DNA from 4 places in the Novimethylophilus sp. genome. Region 4 is predicted to be linked to each of the others. Evidence: riboswitches for the same ligand, from Rfam matches in the RefSeq annotation. Region 4 holds a riboswitch; each other region holds the start of a gene.

Region 1 (2,200 bases), on a different contig from region 4:
AGTTGAATCCGGACGGTCGCCTTCACGCGCAGCTTGGTACTGCGCTAGCCCGTTGCCTGCCCCACCGCGAGTACCCAGGTTCTCAAGCGGAACAATCGGTGCGCCGCGTAAACCTCCGTGCGTTCTCAGACAGCTATCTGGAAAAGTGCTTGGCGTTGAAACATGCCACGCAGCCTTGAGCGCAAAAAAAGAGCCGCCTCTGTGTGAACAGGAGCGGCTTTGGATGGTGCCCGAGGCCGGAATCGAACCGGCACGCCTTACGGCGAGGGATTTTCTTACCACTTCGGCTTTCGCCGCCAGCGCATGCGCTGTTCGTGGTCTGGAGCACGCCTTCACCATAGCCTTGCGGCCGTAGGTGCCCGCCGTCTGCTCTCTACACCTTCCCAAGCGCTGGGCCTGGGCTTGGCTCGGCGTTGGCTCGGATGCAGGGGCATCCAGGGCTTTCGCCGACTTTGACGGGCTTCACTTCGGGCGTTTCCCCCCGAAGGCTCAAATTGTTTAAGTCCCTTGTGTCTACCGATTTCACCACTCGGGCATTGCACGATGCTATGGAGCCTACACCTCTTTCCGCTGGCTCCTGCTTGGCTCCTGGCCATCAAGCCGAGCCGCGAAGCTACGCCTTGAATGCTCGCAAACCGTTGTCACTATTAACCTTCCGCCTAGGCGGCACAAGAAAAAATGACTTGACAAAACAGATTTTAAGTCCGCTACGTCTACCAATTCCGTCACCCCGGCGAAGGACGTAATTCTACCTTGAGTACGCATACCGCGTAACCTCTGTGTAACTATTCCCGATAAAAATGGTCACATCGCTTGTGCCTGAAATGCCGCTTATCGGGTATGGCTTTCCGTTTGTCGTTAATGTTTTGCATCTGCTGGTCGATTTAGGAAAGACTTAGGCATTAGTATTTGACCGTGTTTTTTGTGCCCGATTGTTCGTGCCATGGTCAATTAAAGGCAAACCCATCGAAAGGTGGGGACGCAAAGTTTCCGGTCTAAGGGATATTCCTATGACGGCGGGGCTGCCGGTACAGGCCTTGTTCCAGGTCCCCGTCAGATTTCGTTGCATCCTTATCCTTGATCGGAAGTTTCTGGATTTGAATGTGGAGTTCCGGACGTGACGAGTGAGGCGCGCTGGTTCCATACGGCATTGCTTGATGTTGAGCCTCGTGCTCGGGCAAATGCCCCGTTTGCAGGAGACCGTCATGAAAATGAAATCGCATTACATCCACCCGGACCAGTTGTGTGTCGGCCTCTATATCCATCTCGACCTGGGCTGGATGGGCCATCCTTTCACCTTCAGCAACTTCAAGATCAAAGATGAAGGCCAGATCGAGAAAATTCGCGCCCTGAAGCTGAAACAGTTGCGTTACGATCCACTGCGCAGCGATTGCGAACCGCTGCTGCCGCCAACGGTACCGGCCGCATGGGCACCCATGAAGGTCGCAGTACCGGTATCGCCCGCGCTGGATCTGCAGAAGCGTTCGAACCGCCTCAAACAGCTTAACGATATCATTCTCTCCTGCGAGCGGAAATTCGTCGTGGATGCCCATCGGGTGCGGGCTGTCACGCGTAATTTATCGGCTCATCCGGCGAGCGCCCGCGAAGAGGCGGAATTACTGGTCAACCAGATGGTGAAGTCGGCACTTACGGAAAGTGACGTGGTGCTGCACGCCGTCGGCAGCAATCATTCCCAGCAGGAAAATTATGTACATTCGCTCAACGTGACCGTACTTGCGCTGATGCTGGCGAAAGCGCTCGACATGTCCGACGAGGATGCGCGCGAACTGGGGCTGGCGGCGATCTTTCACGATATCGGCAAGGCGGAAAGCCCACTCAATAAATCGTTCATAGACATGCATTGCGAACTGGGGTCGCGGCTGGCGCTACAATCCGGCATGTCCGAGCGCATCGCCAGAATCATCCTGCAGCATCACGAATACGTCGATGGTTCGGGTTATCCCAAGCATCTGAAGGAAGCGCAGATCGATCCGCTGGCGCGCCTCTTGGGGATCGTCAACGATTACGAAAACCTGTGCAATCCGGCGAATCCGGCCGACGCGATGACGCCGTATGAAGCGCTGTCGCATATGTATGTCACGCAGCCGCAAAAGTTCGACTCAACCATACTCAGGCTGCTGATCAAGTCGCTGGGCGTTTATCCGCCGGGTAGCATCGTGCAGCTTTCCAACGGTGTTTA
Region 2 (2,200 bases), on a different contig from region 4:
CCACCATGCGCAACGGTTCCTGCAGGTCGTGCGAGGCCACGTAGGCGAACTGCTCCAGCTCGCGATTGGAATGCGCCAGCTCCTCGGTGCGCTCCGCCAGTTCTTGCTGGGTGCGCTTGAAGGCGGTGATATCGGAAAACTCCACGATGAAATGCGTCACCGCGTCATTGTCGTCTTTCACCGAACTGACGTTGATCCAGGCGGGAAACTCCTTGCCGCTCTTGTGGCACAGCCAGGCCTCGCCCTGCCAGCGCCCGCCATTGGCGACGGTCTGCCGGATCGCGGCCAGCGCTTCGGATTGCTGGTCGGCAAATAGATGCTGCCATGGCTTGCCTGCCAGTTCCTCGGGCAGGAAACCGCAGATTTCGATGACCGTCCTGTTCGCATGCAGGACTTTGCCTTTCATGTCGGCGATGAACACCGCCTCGATGTTGCTTTCGAACGCCTGCGACAGCAAGCGCAGCAACTCGTGCTCGCTCTGGAAATAGGCATCCAGCGAGATTTGGGAATCGAGCAATGTTCTTTTGATCAACGCCGACATCGTAGCCAGCAGTTTTTGCTGGTCACCGCCGCAGTGGCGCAGCATTTCGGGCAATATGCTGGCGAGATATCTGCCGTAATCGCCGAGATGCCACTTGGGCTTCAAGCCGGCTGCCTGATGCGCCATGCCCACACGCATCCTGGCCAGCGCATACTCCAGCCCGTACTCGCCGCTGCCGAGCTGTTCGAAATAAGTGAGTTGTTTCTGCTTGAGGCTGGCGAGCTGCCCGGCATCCTGCAGCAGCTTGCCGGCTTCGGCATCGGCCTGCAAACGGGCGTAGAAAGCGTCGGCGAATGCCGCCCCGTCCAGGTCGAGCCGCTGGTGCAGGTCGTTCAGCAGCGCAATGTCCTGTGCACCGAACTCGAGAAAGTCCTTGCGTCGACGAACGTCTTCCGCGTCGAGTCCCATCGACTCGGCCAGGGTCCGATCATCAATGCTGGCATTTACCATGTGATCCATCTCCTCGGTAGCCAAGTGCCGGCAATGGCGAAAGCACTTGCTGTACGGTCCGAAGAAGCAGAGCTAGAGGCAATTCAGGAGGGAGTTCGAGATATCGATGAACCCTGCGACCTGGCAATCCCGCTGTCCCCGACATCATCCTTGGACCGGAAATTTTGCGCCCCCGCCTTACGGTCGGGTTCGCCCTTTTCAGGTAGTGTTAATTTGACATTAGAATGCCAAAACAGCCGGCTGTCAATTTAGCGCGAAAGTCTTGTTTTTCAAGCCTCTGGACGCATGTGCGGGAACAGGATCACGTCGCGGATGCTGGGCGAGTCCGTCAGCAACATCACCAAGCGGTCGATGCCGATGCCACAGCCGCCGGTCGGGGGCATGCCGTATTCCAGCGCGCGAATGTAATCGGCGTCGTAGTACATGGCTTCGTCATCCCCGGCCTCCTTGGCCGCCACCTGCGCCTTGAAACGCTCGGCCTGGTCCTCGGCGTCGTTCAGCTCGGAAAAGCCGTTGGCAATCTCGCGCCCGGTAATGAACAACTCGAAGCGCTCGGTAATGCCGGGACGGGTGTCGGATGCGCGCGCCAGCGGCGATACCTCGACCGGGTAGTCGACGATATAGGTCGGCTGCCACAGCTCGGCTTCCGCGGTCTCCTCGAACAGCGCCAGCTGCAGCGCGCCGAGGCCGGCGTGCGCCAGCGGCTTGACGCCGAATTTGGCCAGCTCGGTCCGGAGGAAATCCGCGTCGTCCAACTGGGCGGCGCTGTATTGCGGCGCGTACTTGAGAATCGCCCCGGTGATCGTCAGGCGCTGGAACGGCTGAGACAGGTCGAGCTCGCGTCCCTGGTACGTCACCACCGCATCCCCGGTCGCAGCCATGGCCGCGGCGCGGATGCAGGCCTCGGTGAAATCCATCAGCCACTGGTAATCGGTATAGGCGGCATAGAATTCCATCATCGTGAATTCCGGATTGTGCCGCACGGAGAGCCCTTCATTGCGGAAATTGCGGTTGATTTCGAACACGCGCTCGAAGCCGCCGACGACCAGGCGCTTGAGATACAGTTCGGGCGCGATGCGCAGGAACATCTGCATGTCCAGCGCATTGTGATGGGTCTTGAACGGCTTGGCCGCCGCGCCGCCGGGGATGGGGTGCAGCATCGGTGTTTCGACTTCGAGGAATTCGTTGTCCAGCATGAAGCTGCGAATC
Region 3 (2,200 bases), on a different contig from region 4:
AGCAAGCAGTTCGGCGGCCTGTCCAACCCGGTGCAGTGTGCTTCCATCGATGAGGTGTTCCGCGCGGTGGAGGCGGGCAAGGCGGATTACGGCGTGGTGCCGGTAGAGAATTCCACCGAGGGCGCGATCGGCCGCACGCTGGATTTGCTATTGCAAAGTGCGCTCAATATTTGCGGTGAGATCGAACTGCCGGTGCATCACAATCTGCTGTCCAGACAAACCGATAGATATTCCATCCGCAAGGTATATTCCCACGCGCAATCGCTGGCGCAATGCCACGAATGGCTGAACCAGAACCTGGCGGGTGTCGAGCGCGAAGCGGTGGCCAGTAATTCCGAAGCGGCACGCCTGGCGGCCGAAAACGAGGGGGTTGCGGCAATCGCCAGCCGGCGCGCCGGCGAACTGTTCGGCCTCAGCCTGCTTGCGGAAAGCATAGAGGACGACCCGCGCAATACCACGCGTTTTCTGGTGCTGGCCACGCATGACGTGGCAGCCTCGGGACGCGACAAAACCTCGCTGGCGATGGCGACGCGCAATGTGCCCGGCGCCGTTGTCAAATTGCTCGCGCCGCTGGCCGAAAATGGCGTCAGCATGACCAAGCTGGAATCGCGGCCTTCTTATACCGGGCTGTGGGAGTATGTATTCTTTGTCGACATCGAAGGCCATCGCAACGACGGGAAGGTCGCACGCGCACTGGCCGAACTGGAAAAACACGCGGCATTCATCAAGGTGCTGGGGTCGTATCCAATAGCGGTAATCTGACGGCCGCCACTTGGCGGCATCGATATTGACACTTCACTTTACTCAAGTAGAATCACCCTTTTACTGAACAGGGCAAACTTGCTGAAAAGCAAGGGCGCAAAGTCACCGGTCTAAAGAGATATTCTCCATGACGGCGGGACCGCCAGTACGTATGTCTGCGGCTATCATGGCCGCGCACTGCGGCGGACCGTCGCCATTCACTCCGGTGACAAGCTAGCGTCCGCGATCGGCAGTAGACATGAACATTATTCTCGGTTCCATCATCGTCGTCGTAGGCGTTTTGGGCGGCTACTCCATGGAGGAAGGCCGCATCGCGGCGTTATACCAGCCCGCGGAACTGGTCATCATCGGCGGAGCCGGTTTCGGCGCCTTCCTTATATCCAATCCGCGCAGAATACTGAAGAAGTGCCTGCTCGCCGCAGGCAGGATACTGCGCGGCTCGCAATACACCAAGGAGTTTTATGCGGAAACGCTGGCCTTGTTGTATGCAATCCTGATGAAAATTCGCAAAGAAGGGATGATAGGAATAGAGCCCGATATCGACGCCCCTTATAACAGTCCCATTTTCGAAAAATTTCCCAAGGTACTGGCGGATAAGCGCACTGTCGAATTTATTTGTGATTATTTCCTGATCATGGTCAGCGGCAACATGAATGCCTATGAAATCGAGAATCTGATCGATATCGATCTGGAATCGGCGGCCCATTCGGCAAACAAGCCTGTTGAAGCGTTGACGTATCTCGCGGAGTCGCTGCCGGCGTTCGGGATCGTTGCCGCCGTTATGGGTGTCGTGATCACGATGGCGTCGATAGGCGGTCCGCAGGATGAGCTTGGGCACAAGATTGCCGCCGCGCTGGTGGGCACCTTTCTCGGCATTTTGCTGGCATATGGTTTCCTGGGCCCCGCTTCCAAGCTGTTGCAGAATATTGCGGAAGACGAGGAGCAATTTTTTACCTGTATCAAGACCGGCATTATTGCGCATCTGAACGGTTATCCGGTGAGGATGGTCATTGAATTCGCCCGCGTATCGATTTCACCGGATATCCGGCCGGCTTCCGCCGAATTGGATAAATATGTGCAATCTTTTTCAAAGAAAAACTGACGCAATGATTGCGCGCAATATCCAGCGCAAGCTTTCTCATTTAAAATCGCAGAATTAATGCTTGCTGATTGCCGGGTTCGTGTCCGGCAATCAATTCATTTTGCGTAAGTCATCAGGAAACCCTCGTGAAAACTTTGTCTGAACTCGCGCCTGAGTATGTGCGGGCGATCGCTCCCTATCAACCGGGGAAACCGATTTCCGAACTGGCGCGCGAGATGGGGCTGGATGAAGGCGATATCGTCAAGCTGGCATCCAACGAGAACCCGCTCGGCGTGAGCCCGAAGGCATTGGCTGCGATGCGCGATTCGTTGCAGGATATAGCCCGCTATCCCGACG
Region 4 (2,200 bases):
GCGCCTTGCTGCGTGCGTTTGCGGCTCAGGGCCTGCGCGCGGTTGGCATGAAGCCGGTCGCGGCCGGATGCCGCAGCGAACACGGCAGGCTGGTATCGGATGACGTCGCGCAACTGCTGGCGTCGGGCAACGTCGAGGCGGACCGGGACGCGGTCAATCCCTACGCTTTCGAGCCGCCGTTGGCGCCGCATATCGCCGCCGCCATGGCTGGAACGCATATCCGGCTGGAGCCGATACTGGAAAGATTCGCCATGCTGCAGGCCCAGGCCGACGTCGTGATCGTGGAAGGGGTGGGAGGCTTTCGCGTGCCGCTCAACGACAGCCAGGACACCGCCGATCTGGCCGTCGCGCTGCAGCTGCCGGTCGTTCTGGTGGTCGGCATGCGCCTGGGCTGCCTCAACCATGCTTTGCTGAGCAGCGATGCAGTCTCGCGGTCCGGCTTGCGCCTGGCAGGCTGGGTGGCGAATCAGGTCGAGCCCGCAATGCCGGCATTGCGGGACAATATCGCAACGCTCGAACAGCGTCTGCCGGCGCCACGCATCGCAACGTTGCCGTTCCAATCGGAACTGGATAGGCATCCGGCGCAAGGAATCTCCGCTGCCGCCGAATTTCTGGCAAGCTGGCCCGAACTCCGCTCTAGGAGCGGAGTTGTTGACTAACGGGCACACAGCTTCCATAATCCCACCACATCGTTTGATAAAGGCGAGCCTGGCCGTAAGGCAGGGGCGCAAAATTACCGGTCCATGGCGGTATTTCAGGATAGCGGGATTGCCGGACGACACTTCTTGCTCCCCACCAAAGGGTGGGCGGTGTCAGTGCTATCACGCCATTCCTGATGTCGATCTGGCCATGCCTCACGAGGAGATCTTGGCATCATGAATTCAATATTGGAAAAATTGGTTGAGAATCTTAATCTGCGCAAGCAGTTCCTGATTCTTTCCGCACTGGTGACGATTGCCTTTGTCGTGAGTTATTTCGTCAATTCGCTGCCGGTAACCATTGCCTTTCTGATTTTGAATATCTTCACGGCGCTATGGTTCGGCATGCGCGCCGCGCGGCGTGCCACGGCCATCGTCGGGGCTCTGCAAACAATGGCGGCAGGCAATCTTTCGAAGAAATTCGGCCTCAACGGCAAGGACGATTTCGCCTGGATGGGCTACGAATATGACAACGCTCGCAAAGGCACTGCCAAGCTGATCCTGACGCTGCGCGACACCGCGGTGGACCTCAACGGCGCTGCGACGGACATGAGCGGCATCTCTTCGCGCACCAAGGAAGCCATTGCCAGCCAGGGCGAGCGTACCCACCAGATTGCCGACAGCATCATGCATCTGGCGGATCAGATCAAGGATGTCTCGTTGCATGCCTCCAATGTCGCGGCAACGGCGCGCGAAGCCAATACATCGGCGGTCAGCGGCAGTGCGGTGGTGGGTGAGACCATCCATGCGCTGGAGCATATTTCCAGCGATGTGCAGGGCATCGCCGAGTCGATTGCCTCGCTGCAAGACGAAATCAACAAGATCAGCACCGTGATGCAGGTGATACGCGATATTTCCGAGCAAACCAATCTGCTGGCGCTGAATGCCGCGATCGAAGCCGCACGCGCCGGCGAAGCCGGACGGGGATTCGCTGTGGTGGCCGACGAGGTGCGCAATCTGTCGCAGCGTACCGGCAAGTCCACCGAAGAAATCAACCAGATTATCACCAGCCTGCAGAACAAGGCGCAGCAGGTATCCAGGACGGTGTGCGAAAAGCAGGGCGATGCGGCTACCGCCGCCGGTAATGCCAAATCTGCGGATGCGGCGCTGCAAGGTATTCTGACTTCGGTCAAAACCATCGTCGGCATGTCAGACACCATCGCCACACTGGCGTCGCAGCAGGAAACCGCAGTCGGCGGCATTACCGAAGCGGTGACTTATATCGAGGATTTGTCCCAGCAGAACGCGCAGGAAGCCAATGCCTTCCACAGCATGTCGCAGAGCCTGAAAGAGAAAGCGGAAAACCTGAGCACGGTAGTGTCGAAGTTCAGCGTTTAGCTGTCAGCCGACAGCCAAAAGAAAACGGCAGCCCAGGCTGCCGTTTTTGTTTTTATCCGACCGAGTTATGCGGCCTGCACCGGAATGTCGCGGCGCTTGTCCTTGATGCGGTTCATCGCATCCACGTACACCAGTTCCGGCTTGTATTTTTCCAGTTCCAGCTC

The links. A riboswitch is a leader RNA that binds a small molecule or an ion and turns the genes downstream of it on or off. The one in region 4 is predicted to bind cyclic di-GMP.
Region 1: linked by a shared signal. The riboswitch ahead of VGK14_RS06000 (HD-GYP domain-containing protein) and the one ahead of VGK14_RS00810 (methyl-accepting chemotaxis protein) in region 4 are both predicted to bind cyclic di-GMP.
Region 2: linked by a shared signal. The riboswitch ahead of VGK14_RS13380 (sensor histidine kinase) and the one ahead of VGK14_RS00810 (methyl-accepting chemotaxis protein) in region 4 are both predicted to bind cyclic di-GMP.
Region 3: linked by a shared signal. The riboswitch ahead of motA (flagellar motor stator protein MotA) and the one ahead of VGK14_RS00810 (methyl-accepting chemotaxis protein) in region 4 are both predicted to bind cyclic di-GMP.

Annotation. Positions count from the first base shown of each region.
Region 1 is NZ_DASXVH010000042.1:1,209-3,408, reverse strand. Features, by position in the region: gene VGK14_RS06005 (hypothetical protein) at 1-179, shown strand, start outside; cyclic di-GMP riboswitch class I at 947-1,030, shown strand; gene VGK14_RS06000 (HD-GYP domain-containing protein) at 1,206-2,200, shown strand, end outside.
Region 2 is NZ_DASXVH010000090.1:24,480-26,679, forward strand. Features, by position in the region: gene VGK14_RS13380 (sensor histidine kinase) at 1-991, opposite strand, end outside; cyclic di-GMP riboswitch class I at 1,111-1,195, opposite strand; gene lysS (lysine--tRNA ligase) at 1,261-2,200, opposite strand, start outside.
Region 3 is NZ_DASXVH010000098.1:5,535-7,734, forward strand. Features, by position in the region: gene pheA (prephenate dehydratase) at 1-762, shown strand, start outside; cyclic di-GMP riboswitch class I at 824-909, shown strand; gene motA (flagellar motor stator protein MotA) at 1,001-1,864, shown strand; gene hisC (histidinol-phosphate transaminase) at 1,990-2,200, shown strand, end outside.
Region 4 is NZ_DASXVH010000010.1:32,709-34,908, reverse strand. Features, by position in the region: gene bioD (dethiobiotin synthase) at 1-659, shown strand, start outside; cyclic di-GMP riboswitch class I at 692-776, shown strand; gene VGK14_RS00810 (methyl-accepting chemotaxis protein) at 876-2,036, shown strand; gene panD (aspartate 1-decarboxylase) at 2,102-2,200, opposite strand, start outside.